DNA from 4 places in the Pseudoalteromonas sp. S554 genome. Region 2 is predicted to be linked to each of the others. Evidence: predicted binding sites of a transcription regulator. Region 2 holds the regulator's gene; each other region holds the start of a gene.
What was found. Region 2 encodes sigma-54, which starts transcription at its own class of promoters, with help from an activator protein. Its sites were predicted from a motif close to GTTGGCACGNNNNTNGNNT; they were not measured.
Positions count from the first base shown of each region.

Region 1 (7,540 bases), on a different contig from region 2:
CATTTATACAACTAAAAATTTACATTTAACTAGTTTTTTATATTCAAAACTCGTAATCTTACGCTAACAATAATAACAACAGGTGTTTACTAAACATGACCAAAAAGAATAAATTTGCGTCAACATTTGTTGATATTTCAAGCCAACTTAAACGCTTTGTTTCACGAATAGTACAGCCCGATGATGTAGACGACATTGTGCAAGAAACATTTATTAAAAGCTACGAGGCTGATTTAAAACAAGATATTCAATATACCCGTAGTTACATGTTAAAAACCGCTAAACATTTAGCATTAAACCATGTTGCTAAGTGGGACAACAAATTTAATGATTCGCTAGACGACGACAGTGAATTACCTGTGTTGCTAAAGTCAATGCAGCTCGAAGATGAATACACGTCAAAAGAACGTTTTTTACTGTTTTGTAAAGCAACAGAGCAGTTAAGCCCATCAACCCGTAAATGTTTTATACTTAAAAAAGTATATGGCATGAGCCAAAAAGAGATCGCAAGCGAGATGCAGCTTAGTCAGAGTACTGTTGAAAAACACATTGCTAAAGGGTTATTAAAAACCATGCTTTACATGCGCGAACACGATCAAAGCCAAGTGGCAAAAACTAAGCACGACAACTCTCTTCATCCGTTAACAGTAAAGAGGGTTGCAAAATGAGCAATGTTCATCAATTTACTTCAAAAGATTTAATATTAGAAACAGCTTGTAATTTGATCAGCGCCATTGACCGCGGCTTATCAAAAGATGAAAAAGAGCAGTTTACATTGTGGATGATGCAGAGCAACGCCCACCAAGATGCGCTTTACGAGCTAGCCCACTTATGGGATGAAATATCTGTTTTAAACGAGCTCAGTAATTTATTCCCTCATCGTAATAGTAAACAACCCAAAAAAAGATGGCTGGTTTCAACGTCTATTGCAGCCAGTTTATTTGCAGCACTTATGGTGTGTAGTTATCTATTAATCAACTTAGAAAATGGTTACAGCCAACAATTAGCAAAAGTTAATTACACTAAAATTTATAAAACTAAAGTTGGCGAGCAAGCAACTTACGCATTACCCGACGGCACTATTGTGCAGTTAAACACCAATAGTTTATTAGAAGTTGCCTATAGCAAAGGCCGCAGACAGTTATTGCTCAATAGAGGAGAAGGGCGTTTTAATGTTGCTAAAGATGCATCTCGTCCATTTAGTGTAATGGCTGGCAATAAGAGTTTTACAGCATTGGGTACTGTGTTTAATGTTCAGCGTAATACATCTTCAGATTTAGAACTGGTGGTAACCGAAGGCAAAGTAATGATCACCGATCCAAGTGTGGCGGTGGATGCCAGTGACTTTAAAGCCTACCAGTCAGCTGACAAAAACGCAGATAAAATTCGCCAAATTAACGCCAATATAGTTACATCTGGCGAAAAAGCCGTTATAGAAAAAAGCATCACCAAACCAATTACCCAGCTTTCTATTGATGATGTTGAACGTGACTTAGCATGGCAAAATGGCATGCTTGTTTTTAATGGTGAGCCGCTTAGCGATGCCTTAAACGAAGTGAGCCGTTATACTTCTACACGTTTTAAATTATCGTCTGAAGAACTTGCGTCTATTAAAGTTGCGGGTGTTTTTAAAGCAGGTGATGTGGCTGGGTTGCTAGAAAGTTTACACACTAACTTTGCTATTAATCATGAACGCCAAGGTAAACACACAGTTACGCTTACGCAAAATACAAAATCATAAGAAGCAGCTATGCAAATCAGACATATGTTAGATAAAGTTGCATCTTTAAATCCTGCACGTAAAAAAAAGATTAAAAAAAAGAAACAAAACCATAGAGGATTTTTGTTTGCCAGCTGTTTATATACGGTGCGCAGTAACCAATTGCATTTATTGAGTGGTTTATGTGTGCTTGCACCAGCTATGTTTAGCCTAAATGTGCAAGCCGCAAGTCAAACCACCGGGCAAATGGTGCAATTTGATATAAAAGCGCAGCGAGCAGACAAAGCCTTAATTGAATTTGCTAAACAAACCAAGCAAACCGTGGTGTTTTCATACGAGTTAGCTAAAGAGTATGAAGCAAATTCTGTCTATGGATTCTATACCCAACTAGATGCGCTGGAGGCATTATTGGTGGGGACTGAGCTCGATGCGGTTGTTGATCAAAATGGATTACTGAGTATAAAACTCAAACAAATCAACAGGAATGATAACAACATGATGAAGCTTTCAGCAGTCAGTGCAGCAGTATTACCGGCATTACTGGCGGTAAATTCTCAAGGTGTAAATGCAGCAGAAGACGTTGCTCAAGAAAAAATCGAAAAAATTGCAATTGTCGGTAGCCGTGTAGCAGGGCGTTCGGTTGAAGATTTACCCGTTCCGGTCGATATTTTAAGTGCTGAAGCACTTGAAAATACAGGACAAACTGAAGTGGGTCGTATGCTACAAGCAATTGCGCCTTCATTTAACTTTTCAAGTTCATCTATTAGCGACGGTACCGATGCATTAAGACCTGCAACATTACGTGGTTTAGGTCCCGATCAAACATTGGTGTTGATCAACGGTAAACGTCGCCATCAAGCTAGTATTATCCATATTAATACCTCGGTTGGTCGTGGTACTGCCGGTACAGATATGAATGCTATACCGGCATCTGCTATTAAGCGTATTGAAGTACTTCGCGACGGTGCGGCTGCTCAATATGGGTCTGATGCAATTGCTGGTGTTATCAACATTGTATTAAAAGATGGTAGTGAAGGTGGCAAAGCAGCCATTAACTATGGTGAATACTCTGAAGGTGACGGCGAAACAGTTAACGTTGACTTCAACAAAGGGTTTGCACTGGGTGACAATGGTTACTTAAACACAACGATTAACTACCGTGACCGTGCGCCAACTAATCGTGCAGGTTTGCATGGTTCATGTCAGTTTTACGGCTGTGAAGAACTTAGCGATGGTACATTGTTAGCCGGCGATCCGCGTGAATTAACAGCTGATCGTAACACATTTAGAATCGGTGACGCTGATTCACAACAGTTTGGCTTAACGGTAAATACTGGCTACGAGTTAGGCGATGGCGAATTATATGGTTTTATTACGTATTCAACACGTGATAACGAATCAGCCGCATTTTTCCGTCATAATGCTAATGCGGGTGGTAACCCAGTATTGCAAGATGGCGACGCAACAATCCCACTTGGTTTTTTACCAAAAATAAACACCACCATTGATGATATTTCTTATAACTTTGGTTACAAAACAGAGTTTGATAACGATTCAAGCCTTGATTTATCGTACACGTACGGTGAAAACAGCATTGACTACACAACAAGCGATACAATTAATGCGTCATACGCTAACTTTTTGCGTTACGAACAAGGTTTAAGCGCTGCAGATATTCGTACTACTATCCCGCGCGAAGCATACGCATACGGTATGGAACTATCGCTGCAAACAATTAATTTAGATTTTACTAAAAACTTTGATGACTACTCACTTGCGATGGGTGCAGAGATGCGTACCGATGAGTATCGTATTTTAGCCGGTAATGAGTATGCATATCGTGATTACGATACAAATAATGGTGTAAGTATTTACAGCGGTTTAAGCGGCGGTGTTGGCAGCGAAAATGCTTCTGGTGGCACGCAAGGCTTTGGTGGTTCGTCACCTGCATCTTCAGTAGATGAGTCACGCGATGTAATTTCGTTTTACTTAGACGCTGAAGCATATGTTATTGAAGACGTTATTTTATCTGGCGCACTTCGTTACGATAACTACAAAGGCTTTGGTGATACGGTTAACTTTAAGTTAGCAGGTAACTGGGCAATTACAGACGATATTTCATTACGTGGCGCATTAAGCTCAGGCTTTAGAGCGCCATCTATGCAACAGCTTTACTTTAACAACATTAGTACACAGTTTGTTGTAGGTCCAAATGGCACATTAGTAGCCGAAGAAGTGGGCACGTTTAGAAACGATTCAACACTGGCGCAAAGTTTAGGTATTCCAAAACTTAAAGAAGAAAAGTCTCAAAACCGTAGCTTAGGTATTGTATATAACGTTACAGACAGCATTAACGTAACAGTAGATTACTACTCAATCGATATTGATGACCGAATTGTTATTAGTAACCGTTTAGGTAAAGGGCTGTCTACTAGTTTAGACGCAGCGCTTGTTAGCTCTGGTGCAGGTGCTGGTCAGTTTTTCTTGAACGGCGCAGACACTGAAACCAGCGGTATAGATTTTGTTGCAACATATAACACTGAAGGGTTTGGCGGCACACTTGATTTTACCCTTGCTGCAAACTTTACAGAAACTGAAGTTGTTTCGTTATTCACACCTTCTGGCTCAGGTCTTGAAACTGTGCCGGTAGAAAGTGTGTTTTCAGATCAAGAAATTTCGATTATTGAAGAGTGGCAACCAGAAGATCGTATTAACCTAAGTGCGCTTTACCAAAACGAAGATTGGACCGTTAATCTGTCGCTTAATCGCTTTGGTGAATACACAGTTGAAGACGGTGGTCGTCAAACTTACGGTGCCGAAATATTAACAGACGTAAAAGTTAATTACTTCATTAACGAAAACCTATCTGTGAATGTAGGCGCTAATAATTTGTTTGATGTATACCCAGACAAAAATGAAATTGGCAACTCTCGTACAGGCACAATTGTAGATGCTAATGGCAATACCGTTGTAAGTAGTAACGGTGTGTTTGAATACTCTCGTCGTTCAGCACCTTTTGGCTTTAACGGCGCGTACTACTATGTAGGCGCAGAGTACCGTTTTTAATAAATAACTCTCCCTTTCGTTATTTAACTCAAAGGGCCGCAAGGCCCTTTTTTTGGGTTTATATTTAAAGCTGATTAGCTAACAGGCTTTAATCAGAAACCAAGCTAATAGCGTAGTTGTCGTACTCTTTAATGCTGTTCATCACAGTCATCAGTGTGTTGTGCTTGCTGTTTTCATCTGCTTTTATAAGCACAGAGCTTATTTTATATTTAGCTGCAAACATGGCTAAGTTGTTCGACACTTGCTCCAAGTCAATTAACCTCCCTGAAAAGTAAACGCCGTTATTTGCATCAATACTGAAAACCGCATTTTTACTTTGTTTTTCAATACTTGGTTTGTCTAATGGGCGATTTAATTCAATGGCGACGGGTTTAACAAATGAGGTAGTAACAATAAAAAATATGAGCAGTATGAACACAATATCAAGCATTGGGGTCATGTCTACGTCGGCGTTATTTTGCAGTTTAGCTGTTTTATTTTTCATATTGGACCTTACTATTTTAATTAAAGCTGCGGCGCCACAGCGAGGTTTTTAGGATCCTATTAACAAAACTAGCACAGCTGAAAAATAATACAGTTAAATAAATATTCTAATAACATTAAATATTTGTATAAACTATGTTCTGACATGTTACTCAAACAGGTTAAATGATTTTAAAGCAATAAAAAACCCAGCCTATCGCTGGGTTTGTATGGGGAATAATTTACTGAATAGCTAAAATACAATTCAGGTTATTTAGCTTTTTTGCATACGGCTCATTTCAGCATGACAGCTTTGCATTGTAAGAAGTGTTGCAGCAAGCGCGGCTTCACAATCTGCGGGTTGTGGCTTATCCATCGCTTCTTTAATTTCTGCTAGTGTTTTGTCTTCAACTTCTTCCAGCTCGCTTACATACGTGCTGTCGTTGTTTGAGCCAAATGTAGTAAGAAGTGCGGTGTATGCTCTGCGCGCTTCTACAGCAAACGAAGAGCCTTCTTCTCGCTCACCTTGTTCGTTAATAGCATAGGGTTGCAGGCGTTCAACGCTGACTCTGCGTGCATCAATCATGCGCTGGAATAATGCTCCGATGGCAGGGTCTTTAATATTTTCTTGTGCTTTTTGGTAAAAATCGATACCGCTGTTCATTACTTGAATGATGTCTGAAATATGATTAGCGTCTGTTCCTTGAAGGGTGTTCATAATGACCTCTTTAATGTTATGAATGAAACTTATCATAACTAAAGCAAGGGCCATTCCATTTTAAAGAGGTGGTTTAAGTTGCTGATATTTATATGTATATTTTTATTATTAAAAATAACTAGGCGAAAAAAATATTACGCCTAGCAAATCTTACAAATAACCGTGTAATAAGTTTATTTTAGCTCATCAGCCACTTCAGCTACTTTTTGACGAAGCCAAATATGGCTTGCATCTCTGTGTAGCAGTGGACTCCAAATCATGTCTAACTCAAAAGGAGGAATAGGAAATGGCGGCTCTAAAATTTTAAGGCCGGCATCGTCTAAATAAATATTAGCGGCTTTTGATGGCAAAGTGGCCACTAAATTTTGCTCTTTTGCCAAGTGAATGGCTACATGGTAATTACGTGTAAATGTGGCGATATTTCGGTGTTTCCCAAAGTGAGCAAGTGCTTCATCAACCCAGCCTAGCTTTTGCACATCTTTAGGGTCCATACCTACGCCCACACCAAACCCCGTTTTACTCACCCATATATGGCGCGCTTTTAGATAGCTATCAAGGCTGAAATTTTCAATAATTGGGTTGTCTGCTTTTACAAGGCAGCAAAAGCTGTCTTTCCAAATTCGTTTGTGGTGAAACGATTGTGGCAAATTTTCAAAGCGGTTTATTGCCATATCTACTTTACCATTTTCAACATCATGAAAGGTCACGTCACTTGGCGTAAGTATATCTAAAGTTGTATCTGGGGCTTCTTCGTGCAGTTTGCTCAGTAGTTTTGGTGCAAGTGTGCTTGCTGCATAGTCACTGGCCATTATCCTAAATACACGTTTACTTTGGCTGGCTTCAAACTCTCTATTTGGTGCGAGTGTTTCTTCAAGTGTCATAAGTATGCCACGAATGACTGGCTGTAACTCTATGGCACGCTCTGTTGGTACCATACCATCGCTGGTACGAACTAAAATAGGGTCATTAAAAAGGTTTCGAAGGCGCTTTAGGCCGTTACTCATGGCCGGTTGAGTAATGCTAAGTTGATTTGCTGCGCGTGTAACGTTGCACTCTCGAAGTAGCGTATCGAGGTATACAAGTAAATTTAAATCTATTTTGCTTATATTCATGTGTGTGTCCTTGCGCTTACCAGTGATGGATAAAACGCTGTGCTGTCGGGTACGGGTAAATATGATTTATTAGGCCATTTTTTATATTTTGTTGGGCCTGCTTCCAAAAATTAACATCAATCAGTTCAGGGTGTGTGCTTATTAAAAACTGTTTGTATGTTGGATTGGGTGTTACAAATGTGCAAAGTTGCTCCGGAAAAACGTCTTGCGGGGCAACAGAGTAAGTTTGTTCATCCATTAAGTAATCATCGTAACTTTTCGCTTTAGGTAAAGCTCTAAAGTTCATGTCTGTTAAATATTGTACTTCGTCGTAATCATAAAAAATAATGCGCTTATGTTTACTTACGCCAAAGTTTTTCAATAGCATATCACCAGGAAAAATATTAACCGCTATCATTTCTTTTAAGGCTTGGCCGTATTCCTCTATTGCATCTGCAGCGCTTTCGTCGTCAGCATTTTCTA
Region 1 covers NZ_PNDV01000045.1:24,431-31,970, forward strand. The annotation lists gene CWB65_RS11670 (RNA polymerase sigma factor) at 96-668, shown strand; gene CWB65_RS11675 (FecR family protein) at 665-1,741, shown strand; gene CWB65_RS11680 (TonB-dependent receptor plug domain-containing protein) at 1,751-4,786, shown strand; gene CWB65_RS11685 (ExbD/TolR family protein) at 4,875-5,270, opposite strand; gene CWB65_RS11690 (ferritin-like domain-containing protein) at 5,523-5,966, opposite strand; gene CWB65_RS11695 (LysR family transcriptional regulator) at 6,140-7,078, opposite strand; gene aceK (bifunctional isocitrate dehydrogenase kinase/phosphatase) at 7,095-7,540, opposite strand, start outside.
Region 1: the regulator sigma-54 is predicted to act here: its motif matches at 6,008-6,026, upstream of CWB65_RS11690 (ferritin-like domain-containing protein).

Region 2 (7,540 bases):
AACACAAATGCCAGGTGGCTTTGGTGCAGTGAGAGAACTAACCGACCTGCTAATGCTTGAAAATAACAAACCTTTGACCACAAAAGGGACTAGTTCATGAATGCAGCGCGCATAATATTAAGCGTTTTATTCATCAGCTGTATGGTTTGGCTTTGGTACCCTTATTTCACACAAGTAAATTTACCACAACAAACCGAAGCAGACATAATTGCAAAGCCCGATTACACAGCCATAGAGCTAAAACAAACAGCGTATGACGAAAATGGGAAAATCAGCCATAAAGTAACGGCAGCGCGAATGGAGCTATATCAAGAATTAGGGTTTACCTTTTTTGATAAACCTATTTTTACGCTATACAACGACAAACAAACATGGCGAATTAACGCTAATGAAGCAACATTATACGAAGGCAGACAACTAATATTAGAAGGTAACGTTGTTGCTAGTAATTTAACTGATAACGCAATGATAGATAAAATTAATGCTGATAACATTCAGGTAGATATAAAATTACTAACGATGCAATCAGAGCAGCCTGTCATTGTTACAGGGCCCAATTTAAAAATCACCGGTAAAGGCTTAGAAGCCGATTTAAAAACCGAAGTGATAAAATTAATTAACCATACGCGAACTATTTATTATGACCAATAAACTATCAACACTCTTTATTATTCCAACATTTTTACTTGCATTAGGTACTAATGCCGCTGAAACAACAGCGCCAATTTCTGCAAATCAAATTTCGATTAGTGCGGATAAACAAGAGGGTCAACTAAAAGAAAACGTAGGTATCTTTGAAAAAAATGTTGAAATTATTCATGGCGACAGAAAAATTACCGCAGACCGCCTTGAGGTTCACAAGCGCGATGAGCTAGGCGACAACAAGCAATTGTTAATTGCCACAGGTACGCCTGCATATTTTGAAGAAAAACAAGCCGACGGCACAATAATGAGCGCCAGCGCTAATGAAGTTAGATACGATGTTTCAACGCGTTTTTTAACATTAATTGGAGATGCAGAGATATCTCAAGCTGGGCAAAAAATGAATGCTAAAAGCATTACCTACGATATAGAACAGCAGCTTATTAGCGCCGAAAAAGATGAAAGCTCAACTGACCGTGTACACACTATCTTAGTGCCTGTGGAGCCTAAAAAAAATGACAAAGGCCAACCATGAGCACATTAAAAGCAGAGCTACTAGCCAAAAGCTACAAAGGCCGTGAAGTTGTAAAAAATGTGGGCTTAGAAGTTAAAGCTGGCAGTATTGTAGGCTTGCTTGGGCCAAACGGCGCAGGTAAAACAACAACCTTTTACATGATTGTAGGCTTAGTCCCTAGCGACAAAGGCAAAATATCTATCGATGATAACGATATTACGCTTTTACCTATGCACAGTCGTGCTAGATTAGGCATTGGCTACTTACCACAAGAGTCGTCTATATTTAGAAAATTAACAGTGTATCAAAACTTAATGGCTATTTTAGAAACTCGAAAGGAGCTCACTAAACAAGCCAGAGAAGATACATTGAATAATCTATTAGATGAATTTAGCATTCAACACATTCGCGACAGCAAAGGCATGGCATTATCGGGCGGAGAACGTCGCCGAGTGGAGATTGCACGTGCTTTAGCCGCAGATCCAAAGTTTATTTTGTTAGACGAACCATTTGCCGGTGTTGACCCTATCTCAGTATTAGATATTAAAAAAATTATTGAACACCTGAAAAACCGTGGGATTGGCGTATTAATAACAGACCACAATGTAAGAGAAACCCTTGATGTTTGCGAAAAAGCCTACATTGTTTCTCATGGGGAACTGATTGCTTCTGGTACCCCTGAACACGTATTAAATGATAAAACTGTACGCGATGTATATTTAGGCGAGCAATTTAGGCTGTAACATTTACGCCTTATTTATAAGCATCTGCTAGTATTAACTATAACAACTTAAAAGGATTGTTAGAGATACATGAGGCAATCACTACAGCTGCGCATGGGCCAGCAACTTACAATGACACCTCAGTTGCAACAAGCTATTCGCTTGCTGCAATTAAGCACATTGGATCTTCAGCAAGAAATACAAGAAGCGCTCGACAGCAACCCATTACTTGAGGTTGAGGAGCAAGACTATGCCGATGATCTTGCGGGCAAAAATGAGCAAAAAGCAGATAACGATGAAGTTACAGTAACCGTATCTGCCGATGAAGCCCCTAGCGAGTATGAACAAGACAGTGGTGAAGCGCTTGCTAAAGATACCGTAAGTGACGACATGGCAATGGATGTTAGCTGGGATGAGTATATGAGTGCAGCCCCTGCATCATCTTCAGGCCCAATGCCTGAAGATGAGTCTATATATCAGGGCGCATCAACTGAAACGCTTCACGAATACTTAATGTGGCAATTACAATTAACGCCATTTAGCCCTACAGATGAAGCCATCGCTATTGCTATTGTAGAAGCGGTGGATGATTCAGGCATACTGACACTCAGTTGCGAAGAGATTTTAGAGAGCTTTAATCAAGATAACGACGATGACGTTGAGGTTGAACTTGACGAAATAGAAGCGGTATTAAAGCGCATTCAGCTATTTGACCCAGTGGGTATTGCGGCACGTAGCTTACAAGAGTGTTTGTGTATTCAGTTAAATCAATTTGATAAAGGCACGCCTTTTATTGATGAAACAAAAATGATTTTAACCGAGCACATTGATTTGTTAGCTGCTCGTGACTACCGTACATTAATGAAAAAAACGAAGCTCAAAGAAGATGAGCTTAAAGAAGTAATGACACTTATTCATACGCTCAACCCTAAGCCTGCAGACACAATAGTACGAGAAGAGTCTGAGTATGTAATACCTGATGTGTCAGTTAAAAAAATTAAAGGCCGCTGGATTGTAGAGTTAAACCCAGACAGCATGCCAAAAATTCGTGTAAACAGCCAATATGCAGCGATGTCGCGTACAGTTAAATCAAGCGGCGATAGTCAATTTATTCGCTCACATTTACAAGAAGCTAAATGGTTTATAAAAAGCTTAGAAAGTAGAAATGATACACTTTTAAAAGTAACTAACTGTATTGTTAAACAACAACAGGGCTTTTTTGAACACGGGCCAGAAGCCATGAAACCGATGGTTTTAAATGATGTTGCCGAAATGGTAGAAATGCACGAATCAACAATTTCGCGCGTAACTACGCAAAAGTATATGCACACACCGCGTGGAATATTTGAGCTTAAATACTTTTTCTCAAGCCACGTTAGTACCGAAAATGGTGGAGAATGTTCATCTACGGCAATACGTGCACTTATTAAAAAATTAATCGCAGCAGAAAACTCAGCAAAACCATTGAGTGATAGCAAAATTGCGGATATATTGGCTGAGCAAGGAATTAAAGTAGCGAGACGTACAATCGCAAAATATCGCGAATCTCTGGCTATTCCACCGTCAAATCAGCGAAAGAGCCTGATCTAAGACGCTAAACAAAGAGGGTAATGCTTATGCAACTAAATTTAACTGGTCGTCATGTAGAACTAACTGATTCATTAAGAGACTATATAAATACCAAATTTGCGAAGCTAGAAAGGCACTCTGATCATATTAATAATGTTCATGTCATTCTTGATATAGAAAAATTAAATCAAAAAGCAGAAGCAACTATTCATGTAAGTGGTGCTGAATTATTCGCATCCACTGAACATCAAGATATGTATGCAGCTATTGATTCATTGATTGACAAGCTTGACCGTCAAGTAATTAAACACAAAGAGAAGCTTGCTCGACACTAATATGATGAAATTAAGTTCACTTATATGCCAGGACTGCAGTAAAGCTGCGGTCCTTTTTAATAGTAAAAAAAGAATTTTAGAGTTTATTAGCGAGCTGGCTCACGATAAATTACCGTATTTATCTCAACAGGATATTTTGGGCGCTTTATTAACCCGCGAAAAACTAGGCAGCACAGGGATAGGAAGAGGTATTGCTATTCCACATGGCCGAATGAGCGGCGCACAAGAACCTTTAGCATTGGTGTTAGTTAGTGAAACACCGATTAATTTTGATGCTATAGACAACCGCCCTGTTGATATTTTTGTTGCACTCATCGTACCTGAAGGCGATAACCAACAGCATTTAAAGACGCTAGCAACGATAGCTGATAAACTAAAAAATAAAGAATTTTGTAAGCAGCTTCGCTGTGCTAAATCGGATGCTGAGTTGTATCAAATTATTGTTGACCAATCGTAACAAATTTAAAGGGTGATTAATGGAGTTGATTATCATAAGTGGCCGTTCTGGTTCTGGTAAGTCGGTTGCTTTGCGCGTTGTTGAAGATCTAGGTTATTATTGCGTAGATAACATTCCAGTAAATTTATTACCTTCTTTGGTAAGAAGCGTTTCTGATAACTACGATAAAATTGCCGTTAGTATAGATGTGCGAAATTTACCAAAAGAGCAAGATGAATTTAATCACATCATCGAATACTTACCGGGTTTTACAAAACCAACGCTGTTCTACTTAGACAGTGAAGATCAAACCCTTATTAAGCGCTTTTCTGAAACTAGGCGCTTACACCCTTTATCAATAGATTCACTTCCGCTTGATTTAGCCATAAAAAAAGAAAAAGAACTTCTCGATGTGCTAATTACGCGCGCCGATTACATGATCGATACCAGTGAGCTAAGCGTTCATCAACTTGCTGAATCAATTCGCGAAAAAATACTAGGTAAAAAAGACAAGCAGCTGATTGTTACATTTGAATCATTTGGTTTTAAACATGGCATTCCTAAAGAGGCAGATTACGTATTTGATGCACGTTTTTTACCTAACCCGCACTGGGAGCCTGAACTAAAACCACTCAACGGCCTAGACCAACCAGTAAAAGATTATTTGGCTAGCCACAGCATAGTTCAAAAATTTACATGGCAAATACAAACCTTTGTACAAACATGGCTACCACACCTAGAGCGAAATAACAGAAGCTATTTAACTATTGCGATTGGCTGTACTGGCGGGCAACATCGCTCTGTATATTTAGCGCAAACAATTGGCGAAAGCTTTGCAGTTACGCATCCCAATGTAAAAATACGTCACAGAGAACAAGAAAAGTAATTTTACAAAACTAATAACCTGTTCAGCTTTGATAGAGTAATGTATGCGTATAGAAGACACTTTTTTAATACAAAATAAATTAGGACTGCATGCCAGAGCCGCGACTGTATTAGCCCAACTCGCTGTAAAATTTGATGCTTCAATCACCTTATTTCAAGATGATAAAGAAGCTGCTGGTGACAGTGTATTAGCACTAATGCTACTTGAAAGTAGCCAAGGTAAAGAAGTTAAAGTGGTATGTGAAGGGCCTGATGCAGAGCAAGCTTTAAATGCCATTGGAGAACTTATTTCGCAACGATTTAACGAACAAGAGTAACGTTAATTTTTAACATTTAAATAAAATAACTATAATCAAAATAACTGGCTGCTAGGTCGTACTCCCCCACCCACTAGGTAACAGTTACAGTATAAATAAAGGACGCCAATGCCCGAAGCTTTTGAACAAGACTACCCACTACAACAACTAAAACAAGTGACCAAGTCACTTAATAGTGGTCAGTTTGTTCAAGTTAGGCGCATGCTCGCAAAAACAGCGCCATGTGATACTGCGTTATTATTAGAATCATCTCCACACAAAATTCGTCGCTTGCTATGGCAGTTAGTTGATCCTGATGTTCAAGGTGATGTACTCGAAGAATTATCAGAAGACGTGCGCCTGGGTATTATTGCCCAAATGGAGCCTGAGCACATTGCTGCTGCCACTGAAGACATGGGTCACGATGACCTAGGTGAAGTATTACGTAGTTTGCCTGACACCGTTTACCAAGACGTTGTTAGCGCCATGGACACCCAAGATAGAGAACGCGCAACACAAGCGCTATCTTATCAAGAGCGTTCTGCCGGCGCACTTATGAACACCGATACAGTAACTATTCGCCCAGATGTGACCATTGATGTCGTACTACGTTACATTCGACTTCGCGGAGAGTTACCTGAAGGCACTGATGACCTGTATGTGGTTGATAAACATAACTGCTTTATTGGTGCTTTATCGCTGAGTACATTGCTAACTAATCCACCAGAAAAAATTGTTCGCGATTTAATGGATGAAGAATGTGAGTCAATTCCAATTTCAATGGATGAAAGTGAAGTCGCACAACTGTTTGAGCGCCATAATTGGATCTCGGCCCCAGTTGTTGATGACAACGATCAGCTACTTGGTCGTGTCACGATCGATGATATTGTTGACGTAATTCGTGAAGACGCCGAACATAGTTTACTGAGTTTGGCGGGCCTTGATGATGAAGAAGATACCTTTGCTCCTGTCTTAAAAAGCTCTAAAAAACGCTCAGTATGGTTAGGAGTTAACTTATTAACTGCGCTTGCGGCCGCCTTTGTAGCCAGTTTTTTTGAAAGCACACTCGATATTTTACCCATATTAGCAGTGCTTAATGGCATTGTTCCTTCTATGGGCGGTGTTGCTGGCAGTCAATCACTCACACTTGTTATTCGTGGTATAGCTGTTGGTCATATAAATCAAACCAACCAACGCTTTTTAATGATGAAAGAACTCGCTATTGGAGCACTCAATGGCATTTTGTGGTCATTGTTGATAGCGGGTGTCATTGCACTTTGGCAGTGGGATTTTATGCTCGGCGGCGTACTCGCTTTTGCCATGTTTATGAACTTAGTTGTGGCTGGGGTTGCTGGTGCAAGTATTCCAATTTTACTTAAAAAAATGAATATAGACCCTGCACTTGCAGGCAGTGTAGTGCTAACAACAGTGACAGATATTGTGGGTATTTTTGCCTTTTTAGGCACCGCCACTTGGCTGTTAATATAAATTTAAAAGCTGTTATAAAAAAACGCGCAGTTAATTTATAGCTGCGCGTTTTTATTGTCTCGGTAATAACTATCTGGCTTTGTGCCTATTTCCACCCACTTTAGGTTTTGTATTAGCCTTTTTAAATTGGCTAAATCCCGTATGACGTGTAAGCGCTGGGCGAGCCCCTTTACGGCCTTTATTAACGGTTTTACCCGCTTTTTCATCGCGGCCTTCTTCTGGCACTAAACAGTTTGGCCCTTTGCCAATTAAGTTGGCTTTACCCATTTTGCGAAGTGCTTCACGTATCATTGGCCAGCCCGATGCATCATGGTAGCGCAAAATAGCTTTGTGTAATCTGCGCTGGCGTGCTCCTTTTGGCACTGGCACTACTTCACTATTATTCTTGATATTACGCAGTGAGTTCATCTCTGTATGGTAAATAGTGGTCGCATTGGCCATTGGGGATGGATAAAAGTTTTGCACTTGATCCAACTTAAAGTCGTTAGACTTAAGCCATAAAGCCATGTTTACCATATCTTCGTCTTTAGTTCCTGGGTGCGCAGAAATAAAATACGGAATTAAATACTGCTTTTTACCCGCTTCTTTCGAGTACTTATCAAATAATTCTTTAAATTGATCGTAAGCACCCATGCCTGGCTTCATCATTTTTG
Region 2 covers NZ_PNDV01000034.1:86,664-94,203, forward strand. The annotation lists gene kdsC (3-deoxy-manno-octulosonate-8-phosphatase KdsC) at 1-100, shown strand, start outside; gene lptC (LPS export ABC transporter periplasmic protein LptC) at 97-651, shown strand; gene lptA (lipopolysaccharide transport periplasmic protein LptA) at 641-1,177, shown strand; gene lptB (LPS export ABC transporter ATP-binding protein) at 1,174-1,899, shown strand; gene CWB65_RS08785 (RNA polymerase factor sigma-54) at 1,969-3,468, shown strand; gene hpf (ribosome hibernation promoting factor) at 3,495-3,782, shown strand; gene ptsN (PTS IIA-like nitrogen regulatory protein PtsN) at 3,787-4,239, shown strand; gene rapZ (RNase adapter RapZ) at 4,259-5,104, shown strand; gene CWB65_RS08805 (HPr family phosphocarrier protein) at 5,148-5,420, shown strand; gene mgtE (magnesium transporter) at 5,529-6,887, shown strand; gene CWB65_RS08815 (YgiQ family radical SAM protein) at 6,957-7,540, opposite strand, start outside.

Region 3 (7,540 bases), on a different contig from region 2:
GACGTGCCGTTGATAGAATTTCTTTTTGGGCAGCTTCAACTTCACTAATACGTACAGGCGCCATTGCTTCTAAATCATCAGCCAGCATATCGGCAGCACGCTTAGACATATTGCCCAGTATTTTGTCTTTCAGACCGTCGTCTGCACCTTTGATTGCTTTCATTAATACATCTTGTTGTACTTCTCGTAGAATGGCTTGAATACCCCGGTCATCCACATCCATTAAGTTTTCAAATACAAACATAAGATCCTGAATTTGCTGAGACATCTCTTCGTCATGTTCACGAATAGAATCCATTAACTGCCCTTCTACGTTTGTATCTAGGTAGTTCATAATGTCTGCCGCGGCTTTTAAGCCACCCATTTTCGCAGCTTGTGCCCCTGCTTGTCCGGCAAATTGTTTTTCCATAATTTCGTTAAGTTCTTGCAGTGCAGCTGGTTGCACTTCTTCAAGGTTAGCGATTCGCATGGTTAAATCAAGACGAACTTTCTCTGGGAACTGCGCAATAATTTCTGCAGACTGCTCAGGCTCTAAGTAAGACAATACAATCGTTTGTATTTGGGGGTGTTCATTACGAATAATATTCGCCACCTGCTTAGAATCCATCCATTTGAGAGAATCAAGGCCTTTAGCCCCAGACCCCATAACAATTTGGTCAATAAGGCTGGCCGCTTTATCTTCACCCAATGCAGCAGTAAGCGCCTTTTTAATAAAGTCTTCTGACTGAAACCCTATAGTACTGAAGCTTTGAATTTGCTCAATAAATAAGTTGTGAACCGCACTTATTTTAGCCTGTGACAGGTCGTCTAACGCAGCCATTGCCATCCCAACTTTTTGAACTTGTTTAGGCTCCAAGTGCTTAAGTATTTGGGCTGCATCTTCCTCTGATAAGCTCAGTAATAAAATAGCGGCTTTATCTACACCGTCTAGCTTATCAACATCAAACGCTGCTGGGAGTTGTTTTTGTTCTTGATCTTGATCAGTCATCTTCTGTTAACCACGCTTTCACTACTTGTGATGATAGTTCTGGTTCATTGGCTACAAGGGCACGAATTGCTTTAAGTAAGTCTTCGTCGCCATGTAAATCTGGTAATTGCAGTGTACCATCGCTTGAGAAACCAATTGAAGCAGAATCAAAGTCTTTGTTTAGCATATCCAACGTGCTATCGCCAATGTCTACGCCTGCACTTAACGCATCTTCGTCATACTCTTCAAGTGTATCGTCTGGGTAAATTAAACGTTTAAGCATCGGTTTAACTACCGCCATTATGAGTACAATAATAACTAATGCACCCAGTACCAAGCGGATTATTTTCATAAACCAATCCTGCTCCCAAAGCGGCACGCTAATGTCAAAATCAGTTGCTTCGCGAACAAACGGAACCGTTACCACTTCAAGTGCATCACCACGCTGCATGTCAAAACCAACGCCACCTTGTAATAAACGACGAATATTTGACAGTTCTTCCACTGAACGCGGTGTCATTGTGGTTTCACCGTTTTCACCTACTTTTGGAATGTAGTCAACGGCCACCGACACGCTTATTCTGCGTATCACACCTGTTTGCTGGCGCTTATGTGAGATAGTTGTATCTAACTCATAGTTACGCGTCGCTTCTTTATGCGTTCTTGATGGTGAAGTTGCACTACCTGCGCCACCTTGTCCTGCTACTTCAGGGATATTAGAGTTTACTGGAGGCTGATTCGTCAGTGCACCAGGTATACCTACCGCTAAACCACCTATATTATTTTCTTCGAATGTTGTTTCGCTTCTTACTGCTGGTAAATCTGGGTTGTAGCGTTTTTGCGTCTCCTCAACAGCACTAAAGTCCATACTTAAATCAACTTGTGCAGTGTAGTTTGCAAGCCCTACAACAGGTATTAAAATACTGTCTATTTTTTCAAGATATTCTTGTTCACGTTTACGCTCTATGTCGTACTCTTTACGTGAACGTGCAGCAAGCGATGTTTGCGAGCCTGAATTTAGTAAGCGACCATTTTGATCCGTTACTGTTACACGAGCCGGCTCTAAACCTTGTACAGCTGATGCAACCATATCAACCACTGAGTCGACCTCTTCGCTATCTAGCGAACGCCCACGCTTAAGAGTAAGTACAACAGTTGCTGAAGGCTTTTTCTCTCTGCGCGCAAATACATTTTCTTTTGGAATGGCAAGCAATACACGTGCACGCGTAATATTATTGAGCTCTTCAATTGTGCGCGCTAACTGTTGTTCTCGGCCATGCTTTAAGCGTTCACGCTCTAAACGCTGACTTACACCAAACCCCATGTCTTGCATAATAATATCTGAACCCGATGTAGGGCCTTGCTCTAGCCCTTCGCGAGTCATTAAAAGTTTAATATTTTGATACTCAGTTTCAGGGACGAGCACTACATTTCCATCTACTTGGTATTCAATTTTTTGTGCATCTAAAAAGTCGAGCGTTTCAATAAGCTCTTCTGTCTGCATTTTACCAAGCGGGCGCATATCTGGCTGACGCGCCCAAATAATAATAAATATAGCAATCGCCAAACAAATGCCTAAAGCAATAACTAAAGTTACTTGGCGCAATAAATCAACGCCATTTAGCGAACTTAAGTAGCCTGATTTCTGTTCTTGTTGATCGTCGCTATCGCTATGGTCCATTTCACCAGTAGCAAGAGCCAGATCGGTTGATTGATTAGATTGCGCCACAATAATTCTCCACTACCTAGTTAAACAGGCATGTTCATGATTTCTTTGTAAGCTTCGACAAGTTTATTACGAACCTGCACTGTCGCTTCAAATGCAACTGACGACTTTTGAGAAGCAATCATTGCTTCAGCCAAAGACACGCTCCTGTCGCCTGTTTCTACCGCCACTACTTTTTGTTTAGCATCTTGCTGCAAACCGTGCACAGTATTAATTGCATCCGATAGCATATCGCCAAATTGAGCGGTTGATGAGGCTTGTGTTTTTACTGGCAGCCTTTCGATTTGATTATTACGGCCAGCTTCTAAAGCCATTGATTGCATTTCTTGAAATACAGCGCTGTTTTGAATTTTCATAATTTGTCTCTGACAATGCAGTTAACTCTTAACATGAATAAAGCACAAAGCATGCCAAAAAATTAAATCAATAATTTCAATGAGTTGGAATGAATTTGACAAGTCAGAGTTTTGACAGCCCTAAATTCAAAGGGTAAATTTAGGGCTAGAAATGATGTTATGCGGGGAGTGAAATACCTAAATCGCGCATCTGCGCTAGTTTGTAACGTAAAGTCCGAGGGCTTATACCTAGCGTTTCAGCGACATCTTTTCGCTTACCTTGGCATCTTGCTAACGTTTCTAAAATAATGCGATGCTCTTTATCTTTTAGCTCATCCTTATAACTTCCCGTATCAACAGCCAATAAGTCTTGTTTTGTTGGCTCGGCTGGAGATGACTGTTCGTCATAATACGCTGAACTCATAGCGCCTTGGTCAATATCTCTATTAGTAGCACTTACTTGCTGCTGACTAGTATTTTGCGCGCTGACAGATGCAGGCTCCATTACAAAATCTGTCGCCGCTATGTTTTCAATGAAAATAGCATGCTCGTTTAGAGTATCCCCAGTCCTAAGTATTAACGCACGTTGTATTACGTTATCAAGCTCACGCACATTACCAGGCCATGAATGAGCAAGTAATTTTTTCTCTGCGGCACTATCAAGATAAGCCATAGGCTCTTTACTTTTGTTTAAGTGGCGCTCAATTAAATGCTTAGCCAATACAAGGATATCTCCAGGTCGCTGACAAAGTGGTCGCCACATCAAAGGAAACACATTAAGCCTGTAATATAAATCTTCTCTAAATTGGTTTTCGGTAACCGCTTCTTTCAAATCGCGATTACTTGTTGCAAGTATCCGTACATCTAACTGGATTGTTTTTCTTCCACCTAAGCGCTCTACTTCGCGCTCTTGCAACACACGAAGTAGTTTAGCTTGCAGCCCTAAATCCATTTCTGTTATTTCGTCGAGCAATATAGTACCGCCTTGCGCTTGCTCAAACTTACCAGGACACGCTTGAATTGCGCCTGTAAACGCGCCTTTTTCATACCCAAATAAGGTTGCTTCAAGCATATTTTCAGGAATTGCTGCACAGTTAATCGCAACAAACGGCGCATCGCATCGGTTCGATTTATCATGAATATACCGTGCAAGCACTTCCTTACCTGAACCACTTGGGCCTAGCACCATAACGCTCGCATCAGAGCGTGCAACTTTACTTGCTAACTCTAAAAGTTGAATACTGCTTGGGTCGGCAACAATGGGGCCGTCGGTCTCTTTTGCTTTTTCAGGTAAGTATCGACTTACCATATTGAGTAAAACTTCAGGTGCAAACGGCTTTGCCATGTAATTAATAGCGCCCAAGCGCATCGCTTCAACAGCATCGTCAATGGTAGCGTACGCCGTCATCATTAAAACAGGCAATTCAGGGTGGTTAAGCTTAATACTGCGTAGTAAATCAAGCCCACTCATAGTGCCCATTTGTACATCACTCACCACCAGCGAAAATTGCTCTTTTTTTAGCAATAACATGGCTTGCTCTGCACAATTAGCCGCAATACATTCAATCCCCGACATTTCGAGTGTGTCAATTAAGGCTTCGCGAAGCCCTGCATCATCTTCGACAACTAAAATAGTGTTACTCATAATGATTCCTCTAATTTAGATGCGGTGCGAATAGGTAAAAGCAAACTAAAGCATGCTCCACCGCCTTTATTATTAGTCACGTCAACACGCCCCTGATGAGCGTTTGCAACCGAACTCACAACAGCAAGCCCTAACCCTGTGCCTTGGCTTTTAGTGGTATAAAAGGGTTCAAATATTTTTTCTGCTTGAGTTAAATCAATACCTGGACCGTTATCGGATACGCTGATACGAACAAAATCTGGATTTTGCTCGTCAGTCGCAGCACTTAATTTTACTTCAGCGCCAGCACCAATGACTTGAATACTGTTATGGATTAAATTTTGAATTGCGCTGGCTATGGCTGATTTATTACCTGTTATTTGAATATCTGGCTCTGGGAGGTTAACAGCTAAATGACTGTCATTTAGTGTCACCATAGCATCAGCACCCGCTTTTACCTCACTGAGTAACTGCTGCATAGACACTTGCTCAACAACTTGTTGGTCGCCACTTTTGGCAAAAAGTAGCATATCGTTTACTTGAGTTTCTAAATCTTTTAAGCGTGACATTAACTTGCTTTGAAAATTATCGCGAGATGCCTCGGGTAAACGCTTAGAGCCCAAATTAGCAGCATAAAGCATGGCCGCTGAAAGTGGGGTTCGAACCTGATGTGCAAGCGACGCCACCATTTTACCCAAAGCACTTAGGCGCTGCATATGAGCAACTCGCTTTTGTAAACGGCGTGTTTCACTCAAATCGGTCATTAAAATTAGCTGGCCCGGCTCGGGCGCTAACGCTGTTATATCAAGCTTAATTAAACGGCCATCTTTAAGCGATACTTCGTGACCATCGTCTTGATGCGGTCTAAAAGAGCGTTGAATAACGCTAAACCACTTTTCACCTTCTAAAGGTTCGCCTAACATATCAATGGCTATTTGGTTGGCCTTTGCAATCATTCCTTTACCATCAAGCACAACCACACCTGCGGGCATGGTATCAACTAAATGTGAAAGCCAACTTGCTTGCTGACGCAGATCGCTTAACTCACCTATGTACTCCTCTTGAAGTAAACATGGGTTATACTGATTTGCAGAAATAAACTGTGGTTTAAGCACGCTCGCAAGGGCCATAATCAAATCTCGAATTTGTATAGATATAGAGCTTAATGCACAATGTGTACCAAAATTTATTTATATTATTTTCATTAACTTACAATAATAATAGCGCGACATAAAAATGACGCGCATAAAAAGGAATATGTATGAGTGAGCAAATAAAATGCCGATGTGCTTGGTTAGACGCCACCAAACCCGATTACGTTTTATATCACGATTTGGAATGGGGCGTCCCTGTTTACGATGACCAAACCCTGTTTGAATTTATAACGCTAGAGTCGGCTCAGGCGGGATTGAGTTGGTATACCATTTTAAAAAAACGACAAGGGTATAAAAATGCATTTGCTAATTTTGATGTAGATAAAGTCGCGCTTTTTACCCAAGACGATGTTGAGCGTTTAATGCTTGATGAAAGTATCGTACGAAACCGTTTAAAAATTAACGCCACAATAAATAATGCCAAGCAATTTATAGACATTCAAAAAGAGTTTGGCAGTTTTAGCGCGTATCAATGGCAGTTTGTTGATAACAAACCGATCGTAAGCAATTTAAATTATACCGAAGAGACGCCTGCAATCACCAAAGAATCAACAGCCTTCGCAAAGGACTTAAAAAAGCGCGGCTTTAAATTTTTAGGACCTACAACAGTATATGCCTACATGCAGGCTTGCGGTATGGTTAACGACCATAGTAATGATTGCTTTAGAAAAAAAGAAATTATTGAGGCTTTTGCTGAATAAGGACTTATAACCATAAAAGTGATCTGTTCACAAAGAGGGTAAGAGACGCTTCGCTTTAAAGAAGTAACGTGTAAGTTAACTATGGTTTCTCATTTTCCTTCGTTTTTAAGATGCGTGTTTAAGTGATTAAAAGCTACGTTTTTCCCGTAAGCAAGCTCAGCGTCTACCGTCAAGGTCAAGTTTGCGTTTATCTTGTAGACGCCAAGCTTGCTTGCGCGACGGGCAAAGCCCGTAAATTAATTGCTCAAAAATGAATAAAAATAACAAAGAGTATTTCACCATTTTCGCACTTCTAATCTCGTGAAAGATTATACTTTTTCATTTTCTCTACGAGCGTTGTTCTTCTTACGCCCAGTATCTCAGCTGCCCGAGCAACAACGTAATCAAAACGCTCTAAAGCTTGGGTAATTAAGCTTATTTCAAGCTCTGCTAAATACTCTTTAAGCTCAATGCCCTCTTCGGGTAATACGCCTGAGCCAGCTTGGTTAAATTCAGGCTCTGGCTCATTGTCATAATCACTAAACCCAGTACTGAATATATCGTTAAAGGCATCTTTTTCCATAAGTTCTTCAGGATACTCAGGCTCATAGGCATCGACTTCAATATAACGGTATTTATTCGGTAGGTCAGGTATGTCTACTACCTTTTCGGGGAACATTATAACCATGCGCTCAACCAAATTCGCAAGCTCACGGATATTACCCGGCCACGCATGCTCTTTTAAGCTTTCAATTGCACGCTCAGTAAATTTAGCTGTCGTGCCCGTTTGCTCGTTTACGCGACGCATTAACTCCTTAAGTAGTAAAGGAATGTCATCAGCACGCTCACTTAACGACGGATTCTCTATAGGGAATACATTTAGCCGATAATACAAGTCTTCACGAAAGCTGCCAGCTTCAATCATGGTTTCGAGGTTGCGGTGTGTTGCAGCAATAACACGTACATCGGCTTGAATCGCCTTAGTTCCACCTACACGCTCATAGCTTCGTTCTTGTAATACGCGTAAAAGTTTAACCTGCATTTGTAACGGCAT
Region 3 covers NZ_PNDV01000033.1:77,838-85,377, forward strand. The annotation lists gene fliG (flagellar motor switch protein FliG) at 1-988, opposite strand, end outside; gene fliF (flagellar basal-body MS-ring/collar protein FliF) at 981-2,696, opposite strand; gene fliE (flagellar hook-basal body complex protein FliE) at 2,717-3,049, opposite strand; gene CWB65_RS08245 (sigma-54-dependent transcriptional regulator) at 3,207-4,673, opposite strand; gene CWB65_RS08250 (sensor histidine kinase) at 4,670-5,782, opposite strand; gene CWB65_RS08255 (DNA-3-methyladenine glycosylase I) at 5,914-6,507, shown strand; gene CWB65_RS08260 (sigma-54 dependent transcriptional regulator) at 6,800-7,540, opposite strand, start outside.
Region 3: the regulator sigma-54 is predicted to act here: its motif matches at 3,090-3,108, upstream of fliE (flagellar hook-basal body complex protein FliE).

Region 4 (7,540 bases), on a different contig from region 2:
TTACAAAGTGTGTCGGTTTCATTTCAACGGTTAGGTGAGCGCTGGTTATTACTTCACCGCGCGCAATATTATCAGTTGTTACAACAACAGGTGCCATTTTTAGCACCTTTATATGTACGTATTGTGCCCAGCTTTGTGCATCGTCGCATTTTACTTGTATTGTAATTTGTCTGTTAAACGGTGGTTCACTTGATGAAATAATATCAGGTGTCGTTGAACAAGCACGATCAGGTATACGGCTGTCTAATGGCAATGCACTGAGGTGTATTTGCTCACTATCGTGTTCGCCAATTTGTTCAGCAATGTATTTTACAGCCATTTCTTGTAGTGATGCTTTACTAAATACTTGTGCAGATACAGGGAATGCCATTCCTAGGCTAGTAACAAAATAAAAAACACTGTATCTTTTGATTTTTTTTAACAAACTCATAATGTTTCGACTATGCTTATGGTTTCAAACAGGGTATAAATATTTTGCGTCAAAATTAAGACGCTCCCACGATGTTGTGTAGCTTTGTATATGTAGGAAGCAATTATCGTTCCGTATTATTTGTTTTCTAAAGGAGATTTTAATGGCAGGCATTTTAGACTCAGTAAACCAGCGTACTCAGTTGGTTGGCCAGAACCGCCTAGAATTACTATTATTTAAACTCAGAGGGCGCCAGCGTTTTGGGATCAATGTATTTAAGGTAAGAGAAGTCCTTCAATGTCCTCCGCTTACTAGTATGCCAAAATCGAATTCTTATATTCGTGGTGTAGCTCATATTCGTGGACAAACTATTTCTGTCATAGATTTATCTATGGCGGTAGGTGGACGTCCAATCGATAACATCAAAGACAGCTTTATCATAATTGCTGAATATAATCGCTCAGTGCAAGGTTTTTTGGTCGGTGGTGTTGAACGTATAGTTAATATGAACTGGGAAAAAATAATGCCACCACCATCGGGTGCCGGACGTTATTCATATTTAACAGCCGTTACTGAAATAGAAAATGAGCTGGTAGAAATTTTAGATGTTGAAAAAATATTAAATGAAATTTGCCCTGTTAACACAGAAGTAAGTTCTGAAGTTGCTGAAAGTGGTGACATTCAAAAAGATTTAGGTGAACGAATTGTATTTATAGCTGATGACAGTGCGGTTGCGCGAAATCAGGTAAAACGAGCACTTGAGCCGCTGGGTGTACAAACTGAGTTGGCTAAAAATGGCAAAGAAGCACTCGTAAGATTAAAAGAAATTGCCAAGCTTGATTGTCAAACAGATATTACAGAACGTGTTGCTTTGCTTATATCTGATGTTGAAATGCCTGAAATGGATGGCTATACACTAACTGCAGAAATAAAAGCAGATCCTAAACTTGCCCCTTTGCATGTCATTTTGCATACATCACTGAGTGGTGTATTTAACCAAGCAATGATTGAAAAGGTTGGGGCTGACGATTTTATTGCCAAATTTAACCCTGATGAATTAGCCACGGCGGTTAAAAAGTGGGTTCATTGTGAATAATCAAAACAGGTGCTACTAATTTGAATAATAAAGACTTGCAGCAAAATGAATACGATCAGTTCCGTTCGTTTTTAGAACAGCAATGCGGTATTGTTCTTGGTGAAAACAAGCAATACTTGGTAAAAAGTAGACTTGCGCCCCTTATGGCTCGTTTTGATGTAGGGTCGTTATCTGAACTTGTTAGCAAAACACTCGGGCCGCATGAGAGGCAATTGCGCGCGGCTGTTGTTGATGCGATGACTACAAACGAGACCTTGTGGTTCAGAGACCAATACCCCTTTGAGCTACTTCAGAACAGATTGTTTCCTGAGTTTAAAGATTTGAGGCGGCCTGTAAAAATTTGGTCTGCAGCTAGTTCGTCTGGTCAAGAGCCTTATTCTATTGCTATGTCGGTTGCTGAGTTTCAATCTAAGCAGCCTAACGTTTTAAAAATGGGTGCTCAGATCATTGGTACTGATATTTCTAACACTATGCTAGACATGTGTAAAAATGGCGAGTATGACGCGTTAGCTTTGGCGCGCGGGTTGTCTGCAGAACGTCGAAAAAAGTTTTTTACAGACAGCGGCAATGGTATGGCAAAAGTTAACGACACTTTGAAAAGACAAGTGAGCTTTAGGCATTTAAATTTACTAGATTCGTATGCATTAATGGGTAAATTCGATATTATTTTTTGCCGCAATGTACTTATTTACTTCTCTCCAGAGGTAAAAGCAAAAATTATTAAACAATTTGCACAAGCGCTTAATCCTAAAGGTTATTTATTTTTAGGGGCTTCGGAGTCAATGGCCGGGTTGAGTGACGAATTTGATATGGTTAGATGCAACCCTGGCATTATTTACCAAAAGAAATAAACCTTTTTTCTTTCCTTCAAAACGACACATCATGTGTCGTTTTTCATTTTAAATCATTCGATTACAAAAAATATAATTACTCAATTATAAATGGCTTATTTATTGCTTTATTCAAGTTAAGTCAATTTTTTGGAGATGGTTATGGCTATCAGTTTTGATAAAGCTTTAGGTGTGCATCAGCATACTATGTTGATCCGTTCACAACGAGCAGAAGTGCTAGCAAGTAATATTGCTAATGCTGATACGCCGGGCTACAAAGCAAAAGATATTAACTTTGCCTCAGCATTAAAAGCGGCAAAATCACACCAGCAAAGCGGCAATACAATGGTAACTACTAATGAAAAACACATTGGTGGTGGTACCCGTAGTGTGGGTGGTGATGAATTATTTCGTACGCCAAATCAAACAGATACAGGTGATGGTAACTCAGTGGATGTACAGGTGGAACGGAACTTGTATACACAGAATGCTATGGAGTATCAGGCTAGCTTACAATTTTTAAGCGGCACATTTAAAGGCCTGAATAAAGCTCTCGGTAGTCAAGGATAATAATTATGAGTTTATATAACGTTTTTGATATTGCTGGTTCTGGTATGAGCGCACAGAATGTTCGTTTAAATACCACTGCGAGTAATATTTCGAATGCTAATACAATTAGCTCTTCTCAAGACAAAACGTACCGAGCGCGACAACCTGTATTTGCTGCAGAGCTTACCAAAGCTTCTGAGTCGGTAAGTAATAATCAGGGCTCTTCTGTTGGTGTTAAAGTGCTGGGCATTGTTGAAAGCAGTGCACCACTGCAGATTGAATACAACCCTAATCACCCGAGTGCGGATGAAAATGGTTATATCTACAAACCCAACGTTAATGTTGTAGAGGAGATGGCGAACATGATTTCTGCCTCTCGCTCTTATGAAACAAACGTGCAAGTTGCTGATGCAGCTAAGCAAATGTTAAGTAAAACTCTGCTGCTAGGTCAGCGTTAACCGAGGGTAGGTTATGAGTAACGATATTAGTACATCTTCATCCTATTTAGATTCTTTGCGTTGGCAGGATACAACACCAACGACAACCGAAGAGCAAAGCGATGCGTTAACTCAAGAAGATTTCTTCTCGTTGTTAACTCAGCAATTATCGTTTCAGGATCCGAGTAAACCTGCTGATAACGATCAAATGATTGCACAAATGACCAATTTTACGATGGCTGAAGGTATCTCAAATCTTAATAGTAATTTTGAGTCGCTAGCAGCTTCGATGACATCTAACTCTGCTTTGCAGGCATCAACATTGGTTGGTAAGCAAGCATTACTTGAGTCGGATTCCTTAGATTTAAATGCAACGGGTGAAGCGAAAGGTTCCGTCGTTGCAGAAAGCCCAGTAGATAGCTTAACGCTTCGTATTACTGATGAGTCAGGTCAATTAGTTCGCAGTATTGATTTAGGTTCACAGTCTGCTGGTGCAATACGCTTTGCTTGGGATGGTAAAAACGAAGCCGGTGAGCGGTTGCCTGAGGGTGAATACAATATTGTAGCTGAAGGCAGTACAAATGGTGAGTTTTCAAGCTTACCCATTGCTACGTTCAAGAATATTGAAAGTGTAAATATAAACGGTGCTAACGGCATCATTATTAACACTAAAGAAGGTGCGGTTAGGCTGACTGATGTCGCAGAGATCGCGTAATAGAGTTTGATAATATTTCGCCTGTTTGCAGGCTGTATTTAATAGGTTAGAGGTCAATTATGAGCTTCAATATTGCATTAACAGGCATAGCTGCCGCACAAAAAGATTTAGACGTTACCGCAAATAATATTGCGAACGTTAATACAACCGGCTTTAAAGAGTCTCGCGCTGAGTTTGCAGATGTATATGCTTCTTCAGTGTTTAGTTCAGGTAGAACTAAAAATGGTGACGGTGTTCAAACCACTATGGTTGCTCAGCAATTTCACCAAGGTTCGCTGCAATTTACTAATAACTCACTTGATTTAGCGATTACAGGCGAGGGTTATTTTGCAATGAGCCAAGACTTGGGCGCGCAAGACTTTACTTATACGCGAGCAGGCGCTTTTAAATTAGATAAAGATAACTTTGTAGTTGATGCAAAGGGTAATTACTTACAAGGTTTCCCTGTTGATGAAGCAACAGGTGATACAACGTCTGTAAGTTTGAGCACATCGTCTGCATTGCAGATCCCAGATTCATCGGGTTCACCACGTGCAACGACTAATGTTTACAGCTCATTTAACTTAGACTCTCGTGCAGATGCGCCTTCGATTGCTTTTGACCCAGAAACGAGTGCTTCATATAACAGCTCTACATCAACAACGGTTTATGACTCTCTGGGTGAACCCCATGTATTACAGTTTTTCTTTGTTAAAACTGATTCTGCAGTAACGGGTAATGATAACGAATGGGAAACTTACGCTACATTAGATGGCAAGTCATTCAGCCCTGCAGGTCTAGAAGAAACGGCAGCACCATTTACACCACTATCAACCTTTCAATTTGACTCAAGTGGCTTACCAAGTAGCACTGATGGTGTTGCTAATACAGGTACAACCTTTAACCCGCTTACTGTACCTGGTGGTGCGGGTGCGGCGGCTGGTTTATCTGATGTTTTAACTAATGGCGCAAGCTTTCCAGATGATATTGATATTAACTGGCGTGATGAAGCGGGCACTACAAATAAAGTGCCTACTCAATACGCAAGCCGATTTGAAGTTAAAGCGTTAGACCAAGATGGTGCTACGGTAGGTCGTTTGGCTGGCATAGATATTGGTACAGACGGCAAGGTTGTTGCATCATACAGTAATGGCGACTCAACATTTCTTGGTCAAGTTGCTATGGTGCGTTTTTCAAACTCGCAAGGCCTTCAACAAGTTGGTGATACTGCTTGGAAAAAAAGCTTAACGTCAGGTGAGCCAATTGCGGGTGAACCTGGTTCAGGTACTTTAGGTTCAATAAATTCATCAGCACTAGAGCAATCAAATGTGAATTTAACTAATGAGCTGGTTGACCTAATAAGTGCTCAGCGTAACTTCCAGGCTAACTCTCGTGCGCTTGAGGTTAACTCAACACTACAACAGGCAATCTTACAGATTCGTTAATTTAATACTTAACATAATTTTAAGGGCTGCTTTTTAAAGTGGCCCTTTTTATTTTCACTTCATTTAGTTTGTTTTATAACCATTTCACATCATTTCCTATTGTGGCATCTATTTTGCATTTCTTGTGTATAGAGATTTTTAATATGAGTCGATGCTATGGACAAAATGGTCTACATTGCGGCCTCAGGCGCTAAACAAAGCTTACAGGGGCTAGCCCTTAAAGCCAATAATTTGGCTAATGCGAATACTACTGGATTTAAGTCAGACTTTGCACAAGCTCGCTCTATGCAGGCTTTTGGTGAAGGGTTGCCATCACGTGTGTTTTCTATGCAAGAGCGCCCAGGTTCTAATATGACTTCTGGCGGCATAGTTGAAACAGGTAGAGACCTCGACATTGCAATGAGTGATAACGCATGGTTAAGCGTCCAAGATGCCTCAGGCAATGAAGCTTACACTAAGGTGGGTACATTAAATATTACCGCTGAAGGTATGTTAATGACCAGCCATGGTCGTCAAGTAATTGGCGAAGGCGGGCCAGTCATTTTACCAGTACCGATTGAAAAAATTGAATTTAGTGAAGACGGCGCAATTCAAGTTCGCCCGCAGGGGGCGCCTGCTACGTTTTTAGAAGAAGTTGACCGCTTAAAGGTGGTTGAAGCTAATAGTTTTCAACTAGAAAAAGGGAACGATGGTTTATTTAGGCCTAAAGCAGGAGAGGTTGTTGATACTTCTGCCAATGTCAAAGTTTTAAGCGGAACCTTAGAAATGTCTAATGTGAACCCAGTTCACGAAATGGTCGATATGATCAGCCATCAACGTCAATTTGAGTTACAAGTAAAACTGATGAAAACAGCTGAAGATCTGGATAGATCACAAGATCAGCTGATGCGCATAGTTTAACTTTAAATGAGGACACGATTATGAATCCAGCATTGTGGATCAGTAAAACGGGGCTAGACGCTCAGCAAACCGATATTTCGGTTATATCAAACAATTTAGCGAATGCCAGTACGGTAGGTTATAAAAAAAGCCGCGCTATTTTTGAAGATTTACTTTATCAAAATATTAACCAGCCAGGAGGGCGATCGTCGCAAGACACTGAAATGCCGTCTGGTTTAATGTTAGGTGCTGGTGCAAAAGTAGTGGCTAACCAAAAAAACTTTTCTCAGGGTAATATGCTAACCACTGAGAATTCATTGGATTGGATGATCTCAGGGCCTGGCTTTTTTGAAGTATTACAACCCGATGGCAATATTGCTTATTCGCGTAATGGGCAGTTTACTACCGATGGCGATGGTCGAATTGTCACGTCTGGTTCTGGTTATGTGGTGCAACCAGAAATGAATGTTCCCGATGATGCGCAATCAATTACTATTTCACAAGATGGTGAGGTATCTGTTCGTATTTCAGGTCAAGCTGATAATGTTGTGATTGGCCAGCTTACAATTAGCGATTTTATTAATCCATCGGGCCTTGAGCCTGTAGGGCAAAATCTTTATACCGAAACGGCAGTAAGTGGCGCGCCTGTGCAAGGTAACCCGGGTGTAGAAGGCTTAGGCACAATTATTCAGGGCTCACTTGAAACATCAAACGTAAATGTAACTGAAGAGCTGGTTAACCTAATTGAAACGCAGCGTATTTACGAAATGAACTCTAAAGTCATCTCGGCTGTTGACGAAATGATGAGTTACATCAATCAGCAATTATAAGGTGTAGGGGGAATTATGCGTCATTATATGTTATTTGCGGTAGGTACATTATTTTTAAGTGGCTGTGTTTCAACACAAAATAGTGATATTGTTCAAGATGACCCCTATTATGCGCCAATGTATCCTGAACCAAGTATGGAACCCGTAGTTGCAACAGGTTCGTTATTTAATACTAATGTGTCAAACGACTTATACGCAGATAGAAAAGCACTGCGTACTGGCGACATTATTACTGTAAATTTACAAGAGTCTACTCAAGCTACTAAAGCAGCTAAAACCGAAACCGATAAGCAATCTGATGCAAGCCTAGACCCTGTCATAGGGCTCGGAGGCCTTCCGGTCAATATAGGCGGCGATAGTATCCAGTTTGG
Region 4 covers NZ_PNDV01000063.1:49,220-56,759, forward strand. The annotation lists gene flgA (flagellar basal body P-ring formation chaperone FlgA) at 1-430, opposite strand, end outside; gene CWB65_RS13715 (chemotaxis protein CheV) at 573-1,505, shown strand; gene CWB65_RS13720 (CheR family methyltransferase) at 1,526-2,356, shown strand; gene flgB (flagellar basal body rod protein FlgB) at 2,498-2,905, shown strand; gene flgC (flagellar basal body rod protein FlgC) at 2,911-3,342, shown strand; gene CWB65_RS13735 (flagellar hook assembly protein FlgD) at 3,356-4,036, shown strand; gene flgE (flagellar hook protein FlgE) at 4,096-5,460, shown strand; gene CWB65_RS13745 (flagellar basal body rod protein FlgF) at 5,617-6,360, shown strand; gene flgG (flagellar basal-body rod protein FlgG) at 6,381-7,169, shown strand; gene flgH (flagellar basal body L-ring protein FlgH) at 7,185-7,540, shown strand, end outside.
Region 4: the regulator sigma-54 is predicted to act here: its motif matches at 5,561-5,579, upstream of CWB65_RS13745 (flagellar basal body rod protein FlgF).